Regions from separate parts of the Nocardiopsis sp. NPDC055551 genome, predicted to be linked through region 1. Evidence: predicted binding sites of a transcription regulator. Region 1 holds the regulator's gene; each other region holds the start of a gene.

Region 1 (5,390 bases):
AGCTCGTCAACATCGTCGTCGGCTGACACACCCGACGGGGGCGGTGGTCGCGACCGCGGCCCCCGCCCCCTACCGTTGGGCGCAACACACATAGGGAGGCGGTGGCCCGGTGGGCGCTTCGAAGGATGGTCGAGCCCTGCACCGACCGTGGGTGCGGGCGTCGATCATCGCCGCGGGCGCGGTGGTGGTGAGCGCGGCGGCCATCGGCGGCGGCATGTGGGCGACGGCCGACGACCCCGACCTGCCCGGTGGCGACGACACCCACACCGCTGCCCCCACGTGTGCCGCGGTCCCCCAGGACACACTCGCCGAGGTACTGCCCGGGGCCGTCCTGGAGACCGACGACCAAGGTCCCCTGAGCGGCGGGGAGAACACCGTGTGCGTGTGGAGCACCGCGGGGGCCACCGATGGTGACCGGACGATCCTGCGCGTGGACCTGTCGGCCCGCTTCACCGACGCCTCGGCCGAACCCGCCGTCAGTGGCGACGAGGCGGCGGCCCTGGCCCATCAGGCCGTGGTGCCGACCCGGGGCGAACCCGTCGAACTCCCCGGCGCAGCCGGCGCCGAGGTCTGGCGCGGACAGCTCCCCGGCACGGCCGAACTCGCCTTCCACACCACCAACCTGTTCGTACGGGTCACCTACACCGGGGAGTCCGAAGGAGACCCCGTCTCCTTCGAGGACGCCCGGGACACCGCCGTGGACGTGGCCGGACGAATCGGTGAGGCGCTGTGAGCGGTACCTACGAGACCGACCCCGGAGCGCCTCCGCCACAGAGCCGTACCTTCGCGGTCGTCCTCCTCGTCGCGCTCGTGCTGGTGGTGATCGCGTTCACCGGCTGGCTGATCTGGTACCTGCTCCGAGGCGGGGCCGAACACGGCGCCTACGAGGCCGCCCCCGAGTGCGCCATCGGCGAGACCGAGGTCCTGGCCGAGCTCGTTCCCGACCATGAACTGGAGATCGAGGAGACCGTCGGCAGCGCCCAGGACACCTTCGGCACCGGATCGCAGTGCCGTTGGGCCACCCCGCAGGAAGGCGGAACCGCCGTCCCGGCCGCGGCCACGCTCATGCTGGTCGCCGCCCCGGTCGAGGGCGGCGACGAGACCGCCGCCGACACCCTGGAGTCCACCGCGGCGGGCAACGACCCACGACCGATCGACGATCTCGGTGACCAGGCCCTGACCTGGGTGGAGATCGGCGCCTTCGAGGTCGGCTGCACCGGTGTGCGCGTCTCCAACCTCTACCTGGAGTCCTGCTACACCGCCTCCACCGACTACGACGCCGTCGGATCGGTCGATGGGGAGGCGGCCGCGGCCGAATCCGAGCGGCTGGTCAGGTCGATCGTGGCGGAACTCCCCGAGAGCATCGAGGCGGACGAGACCGACTGAGCGGTCTCACCACAGACCCTCGACGAACTCCCGCACCGCCGGGGACACCTCTGGCGAGAACGCCCGGTCGGCGTCCAACGCGGCGGCGCCGGGGGAGTCGTCGTACTCGCGCAGCACGTGGTCGACCCCGGCCAGGTCCACCCGCTCGGCCCCCTCCAGACCACCCATCAGCCGGTCGACCTCGTCCCGGGTGATCTGGGCGTCCTCATCGCCCCAGAGCACCAGGACGGGGGTCCGTTCGGGCAACGCGGCGGCCAGTTCGGGCGGGTCGAAGGCATCGATCCAGGCGAGGAAGTCCTGGTTCTGCGGGGAGAACAGACCCGTGGTGTCGCCCTCGGGCAACTCCTGACCGCCCCGTACCGCGGCGCGCGACGTCCGGGCGTGGGACAGCATCCGCACGGCCTCGGCCTCACTGAGCGCACCCTGCGCCTCGGCGGTCCGGACCTGCTCGGAGACCTGACGGTCGATGACGTCGAGCATGCGCGTCCCCGGCGGAGCCGCCAGAACCAAAGCGGGTTCGGCGCCGTCGAGCACCTCGTGCGCGCGTAGCGCGTACAGCGCGCCTTCGCTGTGGCCCACGACGATCGTGCGCTCGGGGTCGACTTCGGGCTGTTCAACCAACGCCGTGTAAGCGGCGGCCATCTGGGCGTCGAAGACCTCGGGATCGACCGGTTCCTCCAGGGCTTCCCTCACCTCGTCGTCGAAGGTGGCGGGGTCGCCGCTGCCCAACTTGTCGTAGCGAAGGGTCGCCACCCCGGCGTCACCGAGCACCCGGGACAGGTTGAGGTTGGTGTCGGCCTCGGGGCGCCCGGCGCTGTTGCCGTCCCGGTCGGTGGGGCCGCTGCCGGAGATGATGAGCGCGCCCGGCACCCCGTTCTCGGAGCCGCTCTCCCGCGGCGCGGTGAACGTGCCGTCGACGGTGAACCCGCCACCCTCGAAGCTGAGCTCGCGCTCGGCACCGCTCACCCCCGGAGGTTCGGGGCCCTCTTCCTCGGCGGGGCCACAGGCCGAGACGAGCAGGGTGAGGGCGGCGATCACCGAGACCGAGCGGCCACGGCGTCGTACGCGGCCGCGGGCGACGGGGGTGTGGGCAGGAATGGACACGCCCTCAGCGTATCGGCCGTGCCCTCCCGCACCATCCCGGCCGTGCCCTGGTGGGCGTGGCCGGGGCGGTGCGGTCGTCGTTCCCGGCCAGGGTCAGACGCGGCGCATGACCGTGACGACCTTGCCGAGGATGGTCGCGGCGTCGCCGTTGATGGGCTCGTAGGCGTCGTTGCGGGGCATCAGCCACACGTGGCCGTCGTCCCCGCGACGCAGCACCTTGACGGTGGCCTCGTCGTCCAACATGGCCGCGACGATGTCGCCGTTCTCGGCGGTGGGCTGCTGGCGGACCACCACGAGGTCGCCGTCGGTGATGGCGGCGTCGGTCATGGAGTCGCCGACCACGGTCAGCATGAACAGCCGACCCTCGCCGACCAGCTGACGCGGTAGCGCCAGGACGTCCTCGACCGATTCCTCGGCCAGGATCGGGCCACCGGCGGCGATCCGACCGATCAGCGGCACCGCGGCGGCCCGGGTCGCGTCGGCGGTGAGCTCCTCGGGCTTGATGCTCTGCGCGGTGTCGCGGCCGGGGGCGCGCAGTTCGACCGCGCGCGGCCGGTTCTGGTCCCGGTGCAGGTAGCCCTTGCGCTGGAGCACCTTGAGTTGGTGCGCGACGCTGGAAGGGCTGGAAAGACCGACGGCGTTCCCGATCTCTCGGATGGACGGCGGAAAACCGCGCTCGCGCACATAACGCTGGATGCAGTTGAGAACGCTTTGCTGGCGCGCGGTCAGTTTGGGGGCTTCGGGCACGGCACCGCCCGTGTCACCCACGGGCGAAAGAACGGTGGTGTTTCCGGGGTCGACGACCTCGGTGTTGTCCTCCGGCACGGCCGGGCCTCCTCGGCGTTCGGTTCGGTCAGGGCCTGTTCGGGTGGCCGGTGACGGGTCCGTCGTCTCACGAGTGGGCGAGACGGCGAAACCGGTGGGAAATCAAGGTCAAGATTAGTCGTTGCACACGGTGATATCAAACAAGCGTTCGAGCGGCCGAGGACGGCGACTTCGCCTTTTCGGCGGGCCTTTCCGATGACCCTCGGTTAAGTATGTACACGCGTTCCCTCGCCGCTGTCCGTCGAATGCCGAAAACGGCTTTCCCGGTGCTTCGCCCGAGGCGGCCCCGGAGCGTGTCCCCGGAGGTCGCGTGGATGCCGGAAAGCCCGCCGGGCAAGGGATTCCTCACCTGTGGAACGCGCGCCGAACGGGGTCCCCCCGGGTGCGGTCCCCTTATCCTTGGAAGCGACCCCCCGACGTATTCGAGACCTCCTCCCCGGTGGAGGCGGGTCCTGAGCCCCCACTTGAGGAACACGCCTAGGGGCGGGTTGCGACCCGTGCCCCCGGGGTCTAGGTTCGACCACAACATCTGGTGTTACCAATGGGGTATGTGCCTAGAAGTTGTGGTTAGGTAGACTCAAGGGTTGTGGTTCGGGTATAGGGAAGCAGGTGAACCAGGATGCATTGTCCGTTCTGCCGTCATCCGGACACCAGGGTGATCGACAGCAGGTCCACCGACGACGGTTCCGCGATCAGGCGACGCCGCTCCTGCCCGGTCTGTGAGCGACGCTTCACCACACAGGAGACCGTCCTGCTCATGGTCGCCAAGCGCTCCGGGGTCACCGAGCCCTTCAGCCGGAGCAAGATCATCGCCGGGGTGCGCCGGGCCTGCCAGGGGCGGCCCGTCTCCGAGGACGCCCTCGCCAAACTCGGCCAACAGGTCGAGGAGGAGATCCGAGGCCGTGGCGTGGCGGAGGTGCCGGCCAACGAGATCGGACTGGCCATCCTCGTCCCGATGCGCGACCTCGACGAAGTCGCCTACCTGCACTTCGCCAGCGTCTATCGGGGCTTCGAAAGCCTGGCGGACTTCGAAGCGGAGATCGCCAGCCTGCGGACCGACCGTGAGGACGGGACGGAGAAGGACCAGGACTCCGATCCGGCCATGCCCACGGCCGACACCGCCTCATAGCGGGCCCGGGCGTTCACCGAAACCGCCCGAGACCGCAGCGACGGCAAGAACCCGCGCGGTCATAGCCGGTCCGCGCACAGCAGACACTTCGGGGAGCGTCATGACGGAGACCAGCAGCGGTTCGACGAGTCGCAAGGGGAAGAAGGGGCCCAAGGGGCTGAAGATCAAGCGCGTCTTCACCACCGAGGGCGTCCATCCCTACGACACCCTCGACTGGGAGCGTCGCGACGTCGTCATGACCAACTGGCGTGACGGCAGCGTCAACTTCGAGCAGCGCGGCGTGGAGTTCCCCACCACCTGGTCGATGAACGCCACCCAGATCGTGGCGAGCAAGTACTTCCGCGGCGCGCTCGGCGCTCCCGAACGCGAGTGGAGCCTCAAGCAGCTCATCGACCGCGTCGTCGGCGTCTACACCGAGACCGGACTCAAGAGCGGCTACTTCGCCTCGGACGAGGACGCCGAGATCTTCGACCACGAGCTCAAGCACGCCCTCGCCAACCAGTACTTCAGCTTCAACTCCCCGGTGTGGTTCAACGTCGGGACCACCTCCTCCCAGCAGGTCTCAGCGTGTTTCATCTTGTCGGTCGACGACACGATGGAGTCGATCCTCGACTGGTACAAGGAGGAGGGGATCATCTTCAAGGGCGGCTCCGGCGCGGGTGTGAACCTGTCCCGCATCCGCTCCAGCAAGGAGCTCCTCTCCTCCGGTGGCACCGCCTCCGGACCGGTCTCCTTCATGCGCGGTGCCGACGCCTCGGCCGGAACCATCAAATCCGGCGGCGCGACCCGTCGGGCCGCCAAGATGGTCGTGCTGGACGTCGACCACCCCGACATCGAGGAGTTCGTCGAGACCAAGGCGCGCGAGGAGCACAAGATCCGTGCCCTGCGCGACGCCGGGTTCGACGTGGACCTGGGCGGCGACGACATGTTCAGCGTCCAGTACCAG
Region 2 (5,390 bases), on a different contig from region 1:
TCACCTCGCGCACCTCGCGGGCCTTGACCGCGCCGTAGGCCATCTCGTCGCCGACGATGAACAGGTAGCCGCGTCGGCCGCGCTCGTCCAGGCAGTCCATGGCGGTGTGCCGGGCCATGAAGTACATGGCGAGCTCGTAGGACTCGGTCATCTGGCCTCCGCCCCCGCCCTCCAAGAGCAGGTTGCCGAGGTCGTCCTCCAGTTCGTTGCCGGACTCGAACTGGCCGACCTGCAGCGGAACCCGGTCGCACGTGGCGTCACCGACGGCGCCGAACAGGATCTGCGGGTCCTCCACGTACCCCTTGCGCAGCAGCAGACCGAACAGGTCGGGCAGCTTGGTGCGCAGCACGCGTGGAACGCTTCCCATGGAGCCGGTGACGTCGAACAGCACCGACACCGCCAGCGAGTTCGGGTGGGCGTCGGAGTCGCGGCTCTCGCGGACGGTGACCCCGTGCGGGTCGAGGGTCGGGTGCGGCTTCCAGCCGGCGCGCGCCTTCTTGGTCGCGTTGTCGTGGTAGTCGAACGCTCCGATGCCGCGCGAGTCCCGGAAGGCCTGGCGGGCGTGGTAGGCGTCGGTGGACCAGTGGCTGCTTCCCATGTCTGTCTCCGTGGATCGTGATGAGGGTGGGTGCGGGGGCGAGATTTCAGTCGGGCATGTGGAAGGGGTGGAACCGGGGTGGCCCGAAGGTCCGCTCCAGGGCCTGGTCCAGCTCGTCCAGCAGGGCGAACGCGTCGGATGGTCGCCGCTCGGGCGCCGGCAGCGAACTGCCTCGTGCGAACGCCGCCAACTGACGCGGTAACCGGCCCGCGGTCACGAACTCCACGCACCTGGTCGCCATGTACACGTCGGTGGCGGGTCGCGCGGGGCGCCGGGCGGCGACCTCGGGTGGATACACGTCCTTGCGGTGCGGCACCATCGCCGGGACATGCGGGGCGGTACGGGTCGCGTCGAAGGTCACCGAGTAGCACCAGTCCACGAGCACCAGACCGTGCTCGTCCGGGTGGATCAGCACGTGTTCGGGCACCACGGCCCCGTGCACGACGCCGGCCCGGTGGGCGTCGCCGATCGCCACCAGCAGTCGGCGCCACATCCAGGCGGCGTCGCGGGGGCCGACCCCGTCGGGGTAGGCGCGCCGCACCTCGGTCAGGTCGTAGAACCCCGACAGCCGCCGCAGGACGTTGCCGTGCCGCTCCACCCGCGTGGCCGGGTCCCGGTGTCGGAGCGTTCCGACCAGTTCGGGCCTGAAAGCGCGGTAGCGGGGCGCGCCGCGTTCGTGGATACGCCGCAGCGCGCCGGCCTCGGCCCGCACCAGGTCGTTGTCGCGGGGCGCGCGGGGAAGTTTGAGCACCGCGTCCCGCCACCGGTCCCCGTCCCGGTAGCGCACCGCGCGCAGGTCGGCGATGTCGCCCTCGGCCACGGGGCGGCCGCGGTCGACGTGGTAGGTGCGCTCCTCGGTGGTCAGCACCAGGTCGTCCAGGCCCGGACCGCCCTGGACCGCGTTCCGGTAGCGGCGCCAGGCGTCGGTGAGACGGGCGAACCCGTCGGCCGCGTCGTCCCGTCGCCGCGTGGGCGCGGTGTCGGGGTGCAGGAGCCTGGCGAGCCGGCGGTAGACGGCGGTGGCGTCCGGCGGGATCCGGCCGTCCCGGGGCGGTGCTCCGAACAGGTCGGTGGGCCCGGTGGCCATGTCGACCCCGCGCAGGGCCGAGTCGAAGTCGTCGTGCGTGCGCGATTCGCCGTCCATGTCGTCCTCCCTTCGGGGGTGTGGGTCGGGGCCGGTCATTGGGCGCCGCGGAGCAGCGGTGGGTGCAGCAGGGCGGCCTCGCCCGCCCGGTACAGGCGGGCGCGTCGTCCGCCGCCCGAGCCGCCGCGGTCGGCCAGTTCGCCGGTGTCCTCGACGAAGCCGGGTGTGGCGAGGATCTTGCGGTGGAAGTTGGCGGCGTGCAGGGTGCGCCCCCAGATCGCCTCGTACACCCCGCGCAGGGCGGTGATGGTGAAGGTCGAAGGGAGGAACGCGGTGGCCAGCGACGTGTACTCCAGCTTGGAGCGGGCCCGTTCGACGGCGTCGTCGAGGATGCGGGCGTGGTCGAAGGCCGTCTCCTCCTTCGTCGTCCAGGGCACCCACGCGGCTTCGGAGATGTCGCGTCCGGTCCCGGGATCGGGCAGGTCGGGGGCGAACACCATGTACGCCACCGAGATCACCCGCATGCGCGGGTCGCGGTCGAAGGCGCCGTAGGTCCCCAGCTGTTCCAGGTGGATCTCGGTGGGCATCGGGGTCTTCTCGGCGAGGACCCGCAGCGCGGCGTCGGGAAGGTCGAGGTCGGCCGGTCCGGCTTCGGAGTCCTGGGCACGGACGAATCCGCCGGGCAGTGCCCACAGTCCGCGTTGGGGGTGCGCGGCGCGGCGGGCCAACAGGACGTGGGGGAGGCCCTCGCGGATGGTCAGGGCGACCACGTCGACGGTCACCGCGGCGGGTGCGAAGGCGTGCGGGTCGTAGGAGGAGAGGAAACCGCGCTCGTCCCCGTCGTCGTATCGCCCATCGATCCCCTCGGACACCGTTGACCCCTCTGGTTGTTCTCAATCTGAGTAATTCTCGATTCGAGAACAACATAACCCGAGCTTCGTCCGCTGTCCAGTCCCGGGACGGTGGCGTCGACACGCCCGAAGGGCGGCGGGCGCTGTCACTCCGCGCCGCTAGCATGGTGCGAACGAACGTTCGATGAATCGATGGAAAGCAGGGTGACCACGTGCGCGTGCTGGGGATCGACCCGGGACTGACCCGCTGCGGCATCGCCGTGGTCGAGGGATCCATCGGTCGCCCACTGCGCCTGATCGCCGCCGACGCGATCCGCACCAGCCCCGACACCGACCTGCCCCAACGCCTCCTGGGCATCGAACGCGGCATCGAGGAGTGGCTCGACAAGTACGAACCCGAAGCCGCGGCCGTCGAACGCGTCTTCGCCCAGCACAACCTGAGCACCGTCATGGGCACCGCCCAGGTCAGCGGCCTCGCCCTGGTCTGCGCCGCCCGCCGCGGCCTGCCCGTCGTCACCCACACGCCCAGCGAGGCCAAGGCCGCCATCACCGGCAACGGGCGTGCCGACAAGGCGCAGGTCGGCACGATGGTGGCGCGTATCCTCGGTCTCGATGGCCCGCCCAAACCCGCCGACGCCGCCGACGCCGTGGCCCTGGCCATCTGCAACATCTGGCGCGGCGGTGCCCAGTCCCGGGCGGCCCAGGCCCAACAGGACTTCGCCCGCAAGGTGGAACTGGCCCGCCGAGCGCGCGGCCGCTGACACCGCCCCCAGGAAGGAGACGGACACCCCTCCGGGTGTCCATGACAGATGATCGCGTTCCTCACCGGCCGGGTGGCCGCACGCGGCGCGGGCAGCGCCGTCATCGACGTGGGCGGGGTCGGCATGTCCGTCCAGTGCACCCCTTCCGCCCTGTCCCGACTGCACGTGGGGGAGGAGGGCACCGTGGCCACGAGCATGGTCGTGCGCGAGGACTCCCTCACCCTGTTCGGGTTCGTCGACGACGACGAGAAGCACCTGTTCGAGCAGTTGCAGACCGCCTCGGGGGTGGGCCCCCGTCTGGCCCTGGCCATGCTCGCCGTGCACAGCCCCGACAGCCTCCGCCAGGCCGTCCACACCGAGGACACCGCCGCCCTGACCAGGGTCCCCGGCATCGGCAAGAAGGGGGCCCAACGCATCGTGCTGGAGCTGAAGGGCAAGCTGGAGGCGCCGATCAGTACCGACGGCACCCTGCCCGGCGCGGACCCCACCGCCACCGCCCGACCCAACGGCGCATGGCGGGGACAGGTGGTCTCCGGACTGGTCAACCTCGGCTGGTCCGGCAAGGACGCCGAGGCCGCCGCCTCCGCCGTCGCCGCCGAGGCCGAGACCACCAGCGACGTCACCGTCCTGTTGCGCAGCGCCCTGCGTAAACTCAGCCGCGCCTAAGGCCCGAAGGAGAACCCCGTGCACGAACGTGATGCGGTCTCGCCCGAGGCCGACGTCGACGAACTCCGGATCGAGGGGGCACTGCGCCCTCGAATACTGGACGAGTTCGTCGGCCAGGAACGGGTCCGCGAACAGTTGTCCCTGGTCCTGCACAGCGCACAGCGTCGCAACCGCGCTCCCGACCACATCCTCATGTCCGGCGGTCCAGGTCTGGGCAAGACCACCCTGGCCATGATCATCGCCGCCGAACTCGGTGCGCCGTTGCGCATCACCTCCGGCCCCGCCATCGAACGCTCCGGTGACCTGGCCGCGGTGCTCTCCACCCTCCAGGAGGGCGAGGTCCTCTTCCTCGACGAGATCCACCGCATGGCCCGGCCCGCCGAGGAGATGCTCTACGTCGCCATGGAGGACTTCCGGGTCGACGTCATGGTCGGCAAGGGCCCCGGAGCCACCGCGATCCCCCTGGACATCGCCCCGTTCACCCTGGTCGGGGCCACCACGCGGGCCGGGATGCTGCCCGCCCCGCTGCGTGACCGGTTCGGGTTCACCGCGCACATGGACTTCTACGAACCCGCCGAACTGGAGCGCATCCTGCACCGGTCGGCGGGGCTGCTCGGCGCGCCCCTGGACGAGGACGCCGCCCGCGAGGTCGCCGGGCGTTCGCGCGGTACGCCTCGTATCGCCAACCGGCTGCTGCGTCGGGTCCGCGACTACGCGGAGGTGCGCGGCGACGGACAGCTCACCCTGGCCAACGCGCACGCCGCCCTGGAACTGTACGAAGTGGACGAGCTGGGCCTGGACCGGTTGGACCGGGCCATCCTCGACGTGCTCATGAACCGCTTCCGTGGCGGACCGGTGGGACTGTCCACCCTGGCGGTATCGGTGGGGGAGGAGGCCGAGACCGTGGAGGTGGTCGCCGAACCCTTCCTCGTCCGCTCCGGTTTCCTGGCCCGCACCCCACGGGGGAGGGTCGCCACTCCGCAGGCCTGGGCGCACATGGGACTCACCCCGCCACCCGACGCCGCGTTCGGCGCCGCCCAGGCGGCCGCGAACACCGGCGGCACCACGGGCACCAACGGCGCCACGCCCTGAAGCCCGGGCGTCGACCGCTTCCACCTGTCACGATGGAGCCCACGAACGAAAACGGGGCCGAACCGTTAGCCCTCCGAACCCGGGGGGCTGGTGACCGGTGACTCATGCCACGTAAACTGGGACGTACCGGCCAAGAGCGGGGCACCACCCCGTGAGGTGTCGTTTCGACATCGGCGGAACGAGTTGGCACTCTGGTGCGTTGTATACGCCGGGTGCGAATCCGGCCGCCGTGGTCGGGCGACCCGCAAGGTGGTCGTCACGGGTGTCACGAGCCGACAGCCGTCGTCCACGAGAACCGTCAGGAAGGACGCCCCGTGCAGGGCCTTATCAATCTCGCA
Region 3 (5,390 bases), on a different contig from region 1:
AGACCGTCGAACAACGCGAGTCGGTGACCCTGGCGGTGTTGCTGCTCATGGAGCGCCTCAGTCCGGTCGAACGCGCCGTCTACGTGCTGCGCGAGGCGTTCTCCTACAGTCACGCGGAGGTCGCCGACATCCTCGACATCACCGAGACCTCCAGTCAGCAGCATGTGCACCGTGCCCGGCGGCGGGTGGCCTCGGAGAGGGTCGCGGGGGAGGCCGACCGTTCGGCTGCGCGGCGCATCGTCGAGGCGTTCGTCGAGGCCGCGTCCTCGGGTAGGACCGAACGGTTGGTGGAGTTGTTGACCGACGACGCCACGGTGGTCAGCGAGGGTGCCGGTGTGGGCGGCAAGCTGATGCGCCGCACGGGTGTGGGACCGATCGCCGCGAACCTGCGGGCCGGTTTCAAACCGACCCCGGCCAAGCGCAGGCTCGTCGGTGGGTCGCCGTCGATCCACGCGGCCGTGGTCAACGGAACGCCCGCCATGGTCGCGGCGCTGGGGGACCGGGTCGTGGGTGTGGTGGCCCTGGGACTGCGGGAGGGCAAGGTCGTGAACCTGGTCGGTGTGTCCTCCCGGGGCCGGTTGGAACGCCTCAACGAACTCTGGCGTCGCGCCGAGCACGACGACCCGCTCATCGAACAGTGGTGACCCGGGTCCTTCGATGGCCGTTCCGCGCCGAGGCCGGTACAAGGAGCGCTCACGCGGACGAGTATGCCCCGGTTCGGTCGGTGGGGGCGGGCAGGTCGAGGGGGAGTCGCCCGTCGGTGTCGGTCTCGGCGACGGGGGGCTCTCGGCCGGCGTCGCGGGGTGAGCCCGGGCGGTTCAGGCCGTGGCGGGCGGCGATCTCGCGTACCGCCGAGGTGACGATGCGCCGGTAGGAGGCGCGGGCGTAGGAACCGTTGCCGTACAGCTCCCGATACAGCGGTACCAGGCGCGGGTGTTCGCGTTCGAGCCAGGACCGATACCACTCGCGGGCGCCGGGGCGCAGGTGCAGCACGATCGGGGTCAGGCGTTGGGCTCCGGCCTCGGCGATGGCGGCGACGGTGCGTTCGATCTGCTCGACCGAGTCGGTCAGACCGGGCAGGATCGGCGCCATCAGCACCGAACACTTCAGCCCCCGGTCGGCCAGTCGGCGCACCACGTCCAGGCGGGCCCGGGGCGCGGGGGCGCCCGGTTCCACGGTGCGCCAGACCTGTTCGTCGACCGAACCCACCGAGACCGCCAGCCCCACCTCGGTGACGCGGGCGGCCTGTTCGAGCAGGTCGGCGTCGCGCAGGATCAGGGTGCCCTTGGTGAGGATGGAGAAGGGGTTGGCGGCGTCGCGCAGCGCGGAGATGATCTGTGGCATGAGCCGGTAGTGGCCCTCGGCCCGCTGGTAGGGATCGGTGTTGGTGCCCATGGCGATGTGTTCGCCCCGCCAGGAGGAACGCGCCAGTTGGGCGCGCAACAGCTCGCCGGCGTTGGTCTTGACCAGGATTCGGGTGTCGAAGTCCCGGCCGCTGTCCAGGTCCAGGTACTCGTGGGTGCGTCGGGCGAAACAGTACACGCAGGCGTGCGCGCACCCCCGATACGGATTGATGGTCCACCGGAACATGGGGTCGGCGCCGGGGACGCGGTTGATGATGGAGCGGGCCCGGATCTCGATGGCGACCGGTTCGCCGTCCGCGCCCGCCTGGATGGGCGCGGGGGAGGGCGCGGTGAGCCCGGCCCGGCCGCTGCCTCGGGCCGGTGATGTGGTGGGTGCTTCGAACAGTGCGGTCTGTCCTGAGTCGCTGTCTTCTCGCAGGTTCTCCCAGCGCATGCCCTGATTCGAACATGTTTTCGAATGACTGTCCAGTCTTCCGACAGGGCAGGGATTCTCGCGGGGGAGAGGGCGGGCCGTCCACAGGCGCGAGGGGCCGAGGTGGCGCGGGAGGGTTCGCGTGGTGTCCCATTGATATGGGGGAGCCACGGTCTTCGCCCACTTCGCGCTGCCCACACCTCGAACGACCCCCGTCGCCCCACCACCCCGGGCACCTCGGCGGTTCCGCCGACTCCAGGCCCGGCTAGTCCAGGTGACGCGCCAGGTACGCGCTCGTCCAGCGCTGCATCCCACGTCCCTGAGCGTCCTGGAACCCCGGCATGGTCTCCTCGGGGTCGATCAGGATGAGGGTGTGGCCGGCGTCGATGAGTTTGGTCGCCATCGCCGCCGACGTGCGGCGCGCCACCGGCAGTACTTCGTCCACCCGACTCATGTCGAAGATGACCAGGTCGGTGGAGGGCGGGTTGTGGACCAGTTCGTGCACCAGCGCCTCGATGCTGCTCAGCACCATGTCGCCCTGGAGCACGTAGATGGTGGCAGGTTCACCCTCGACCGTCTCCTTTCGGATTTCGCGCAGCGCCGAACGCGCCGGCCGACCCGGTTCCATCAGGTGCAGGCCCAGGTCCTGTGAGAGCTTCTCCATCATCACCACGCCGCGGGCGCTGTTGCCGTGCTCGTCCAGCCGGGGTGAGAACGCCGCCACGCCCACCTGTCCGGGAAGTACCCCGATGATGCCGCCGGCCACGCCGCTCTTGGCGGGGATGCCCACCGAGGTGAGCCAGTCCCCGGCCGCGTCGTACATGCCGCAGGTGGTCATCACGCTCAGCAGGTGCCGGGTGGTCTGGCGGCCGAACAGTGACCGGCCGGTGTTGGGCTGGACTCCGCCGTTGGCCAGGGTCGAGGCCATCAGGGCCAGGTCGCGCACGGTGACCGAGGCCGAACACTGGCGGATGTATCCCTGCACGGCGGCGGCGGGGTCCTTGGACAAGCGTTCCGAGGCGTGCAGCAGGTAGGCCAGACCGAGGTTGCGGTCGCCGGTCGCCAGTTCGGAGGCGGCCAACGACTCGTCGATCACGATCGGCCGTTGGGCGAGTTCGGAGTAGAGCGCGAGCAACCGGTCCACCGCCGGCGCCGGTTCGTCGTGGATGAGCGCGTGGGTGGCGATGGCCCCGGCGTTGATCATCGGGTTGCGCGGTTTGCCGGTCTCGGGGTCCAACGAGAGTTCGTTGAAGGCCTCGCCACTGGGCTCCACACCGACACGGTCGAGGATGTCGTCCAGTCCGCGGTCCTCGATGGCCAGCGCGTAGGCGAACGGTTTGGACATCGACTGGATGCTGAACTCATGGTCGGCCTCTCCGCTCGCGTACACGGTGCCGTTGACCGTGCACAGGGCCACCGCCACGCGCTCGGGGTCGGCGGCGGCGAGTTCGGGGATGTAGTCGGCCGGGGCCCCGGAATCGACGTGGGCGGTCTGGGCGATGATGTCGTCCAGGTAGTCCATGATCGGTGAGCGCATCGGGTTCCCCTCGTGGACGCTGTGCCGTGGAGGCACCCTTGGCCGACTAACCCCACGGTAACCACGATCGTGCCCGCGCCCGGGCCGACATGCGCGCACACCCCTTCGGCGCAGCGGCGGCGGTACGGTCGAGGCGAGGAGGCGCCGGCGATGGACGACTACCGGGCATGGCGCGGTCCCCGCACGGGGGCGACGCTGTGGCGGGTTCGGACCGGCTCCGGCGAGGTGCGTATCCTGCCCGACGCCGTCATGGACCTGATGTGGTCCAAAGGCCGCTTCCTGTTCGCCGGCGCGGACACCACCGCCATGGTCTCTCCGGGCGAGGACGGTGCGGTGACCTGGGGACTGAGACTGGCCCCCGGCGTGGCGTATTCGCTGTTGGGTGTCCCCGCCCTTGAGTTGACCGATCGGCGCTTGGAGTTGGAGGAGCTGACCACGATCCCGCCCCGAATCAGGGAAAGCGCTTACGGTGATCCGGTCGCGGCGTTGGAGGACCTCTACGTGACGCTGTGGCGACGGACCGAACCCGACCCGATCCTCTTGAACCTGGCGGAGTCGTTGGACCGCTTCGCCCGGGCCGGGCTCGACGTCCCCGACCTCGCGTACCGGCACGAGATGTCCGAACGTACCCTGCGCCGCCTGGGCGACCGCGTCTTCGGGTACGGACCCAAGACCCTGACCACCATCCACCGTTTCCAGCACGCGCTCCACCTGGCACGTTCCGGCACATCGTTGGCCCAGGCGTCGACCGCGGCCGGCTACGCCGACCAGTCCCACTTGAACCGCGACGTGCGACGCCTGGCCGGAACGACCCCCGGAGACCTCCTGGGCCGAGGCCGGCCGATTCCTTCAAGACGATCGGCTCCGCGCATGACACCGTCGACGGCATGAGCATCGACATCGACCGGGCCACCTCGTTCATGACGGCCCACGCACGTGTGTTGGATCGGCGCCGCTTCGCCCTGCTCACCGGCGAGGCCACCGAGCGCGACCGGCGGGCCGTCCTCGCCGCGCTGGAGGGCTACCGCAACGACGACGGCGGCTACGGCTGGGGGATCGAGCCGGATCTGCGCGCCCCCGAGAGCCAACCGGCCGGCGCCCTGCACGCACTGGAGGCCATCGCCGAAGCCGGACCCACCACCACGCCCGCGACCCTCGGGTTGCTCGACTGGCTGGACTCGGTGACCCTGCCCGACGGCGGCCTGCCCTTCGCATTGCCCGTCGCCGATCCGACCGCGTGCGCGCCCTTCTGGGCCCAGGCCGACCCCCGGGTGTCGTCGTTGCAGATCACCGCGGCGGTCGCGGCCCAGGCCCTCCGCGTGGGGCGATTCGACGCCGAGGCGAGGACGCATCCCTGGACCGCGCGAGCGACGAGGTACTGCCTGGACGCGATCGCCCGAATCGAGGAGGCCCCGTTCGCCTACGTCCTGTTATTCGCGCTGGGGTTCCTCGACGCCGCCGCGGACACACATCCCCAGGCGCGTGAGCAGCGGGCGCGCCTGGCACGGTTCGTTCCCGCCGATGGGGCGCTCCCGGTCGAGGGAGGCACCGAGGGTGAGACGCTCCACCTGCTGGACCTGGCGCCCTTGCCCGAACACCCGATGCGCGATGTCGTCGACGCCGCCGCCGTCACCCGTGACCTGGACCGTTTGGAGCGGGGCCGGCGCCCAGACGGGGGTTGGGCCGTCGACTTTTCGAGTCACTCCGAAGCCGCGGCCCTGGAGTGGCGCGGGTACACGACCGTCTCCGCGGTGGCCGTTCTTCGCGCCAACGGCCGATGAGGCGCGAGGTCGCCTGAGGGCTCATCCCGGGAGTGGGGCGGTAGGGCCGGGGAGGGGAGTTGAACCGTTTCCGCTCTGGGGATAGCGTCCGTGGTTCGCGAGAGGGAGCGCAGCGCACATGAGCAAGACTTCCCCGGGTGGCGGGTTCGCTCGGATCAGGCGGGCGGTGTTCGCCCGCCACTCGAATCCGTGGAGTGCCTGGAGCCGGTGGGCCACCATCCCGCTGGTCCTGCTCCCCGTCTGGACGCGCAGTCGAGGACAGGCCGCCGCGGTGGCCGTCTGGTTCGCCCTCAATC

Evidence for each region. Region 1 encodes LexA, which represses DNA repair genes until DNA is damaged. Its sites were predicted from a motif close to TCGAACANNTGTTCGA; they were not measured.
Region 2: the regulator LexA is predicted to act here: its motif matches at 2,703-2,718, upstream of ruvC (crossover junction endodeoxyribonuclease RuvC).
Region 3: the regulator LexA is predicted to act here: its motif matches at 1,806-1,821, upstream of ACWGSK_RS23440 (Rv2578c family radical SAM protein).

What each region holds. Positions count from the first base shown of each region.
Region 1 is NZ_JBSHJJ010000012.1:205,830-211,219, forward strand. Features, by position in the region: gene leuS (leucine--tRNA ligase) at 1-26, shown strand, start outside; gene ACWGSK_RS21790 (hypothetical protein) at 110-733, shown strand; gene ACWGSK_RS21795 (hypothetical protein) at 730-1,386, shown strand; gene ACWGSK_RS21800 (alpha/beta hydrolase family protein) at 1,393-2,490, opposite strand; gene lexA (transcriptional repressor LexA) at 2,584-3,258, opposite strand; gene nrdR (transcriptional regulator NrdR) at 3,935-4,444, shown strand; gene ACWGSK_RS21815 (vitamin B12-dependent ribonucleotide reductase) at 4,545-5,390, shown strand, end outside.
Region 2 is NZ_JBSHJJ010000006.1:307,312-312,701, forward strand. Features, by position in the region: gene ACWGSK_RS13505 (hypothetical protein) at 1-598, opposite strand, end outside; gene ACWGSK_RS13510 (molecular chaperone DnaJ) at 645-1,742, opposite strand; gene ACWGSK_RS13515 (NUDIX hydrolase) at 1,778-2,554, opposite strand; gene ruvC (crossover junction endodeoxyribonuclease RuvC) at 2,746-3,294, shown strand; gene ruvA (Holliday junction branch migration protein RuvA) at 3,343-3,960, shown strand; gene ruvB (Holliday junction branch migration DNA helicase RuvB) at 3,979-5,052, shown strand; gene yajC (preprotein translocase subunit YajC) at 5,367-5,390, shown strand, end outside.
Region 3 is NZ_JBSHJJ010000014.1:80,771-86,160, forward strand. Features, by position in the region: gene ACWGSK_RS23435 (sigma-70 family RNA polymerase sigma factor) at 1-644, shown strand, start outside; gene ACWGSK_RS23440 (Rv2578c family radical SAM protein) at 694-1,797, opposite strand; gene glsA (glutaminase A) at 2,042-3,313, opposite strand; gene ACWGSK_RS23450 (helix-turn-helix domain-containing protein) at 3,464-4,204, shown strand; gene ACWGSK_RS23455 (hypothetical protein) at 4,201-5,094, shown strand; gene ACWGSK_RS23460 (DUF6653 family protein) at 5,213-5,390, shown strand, end outside.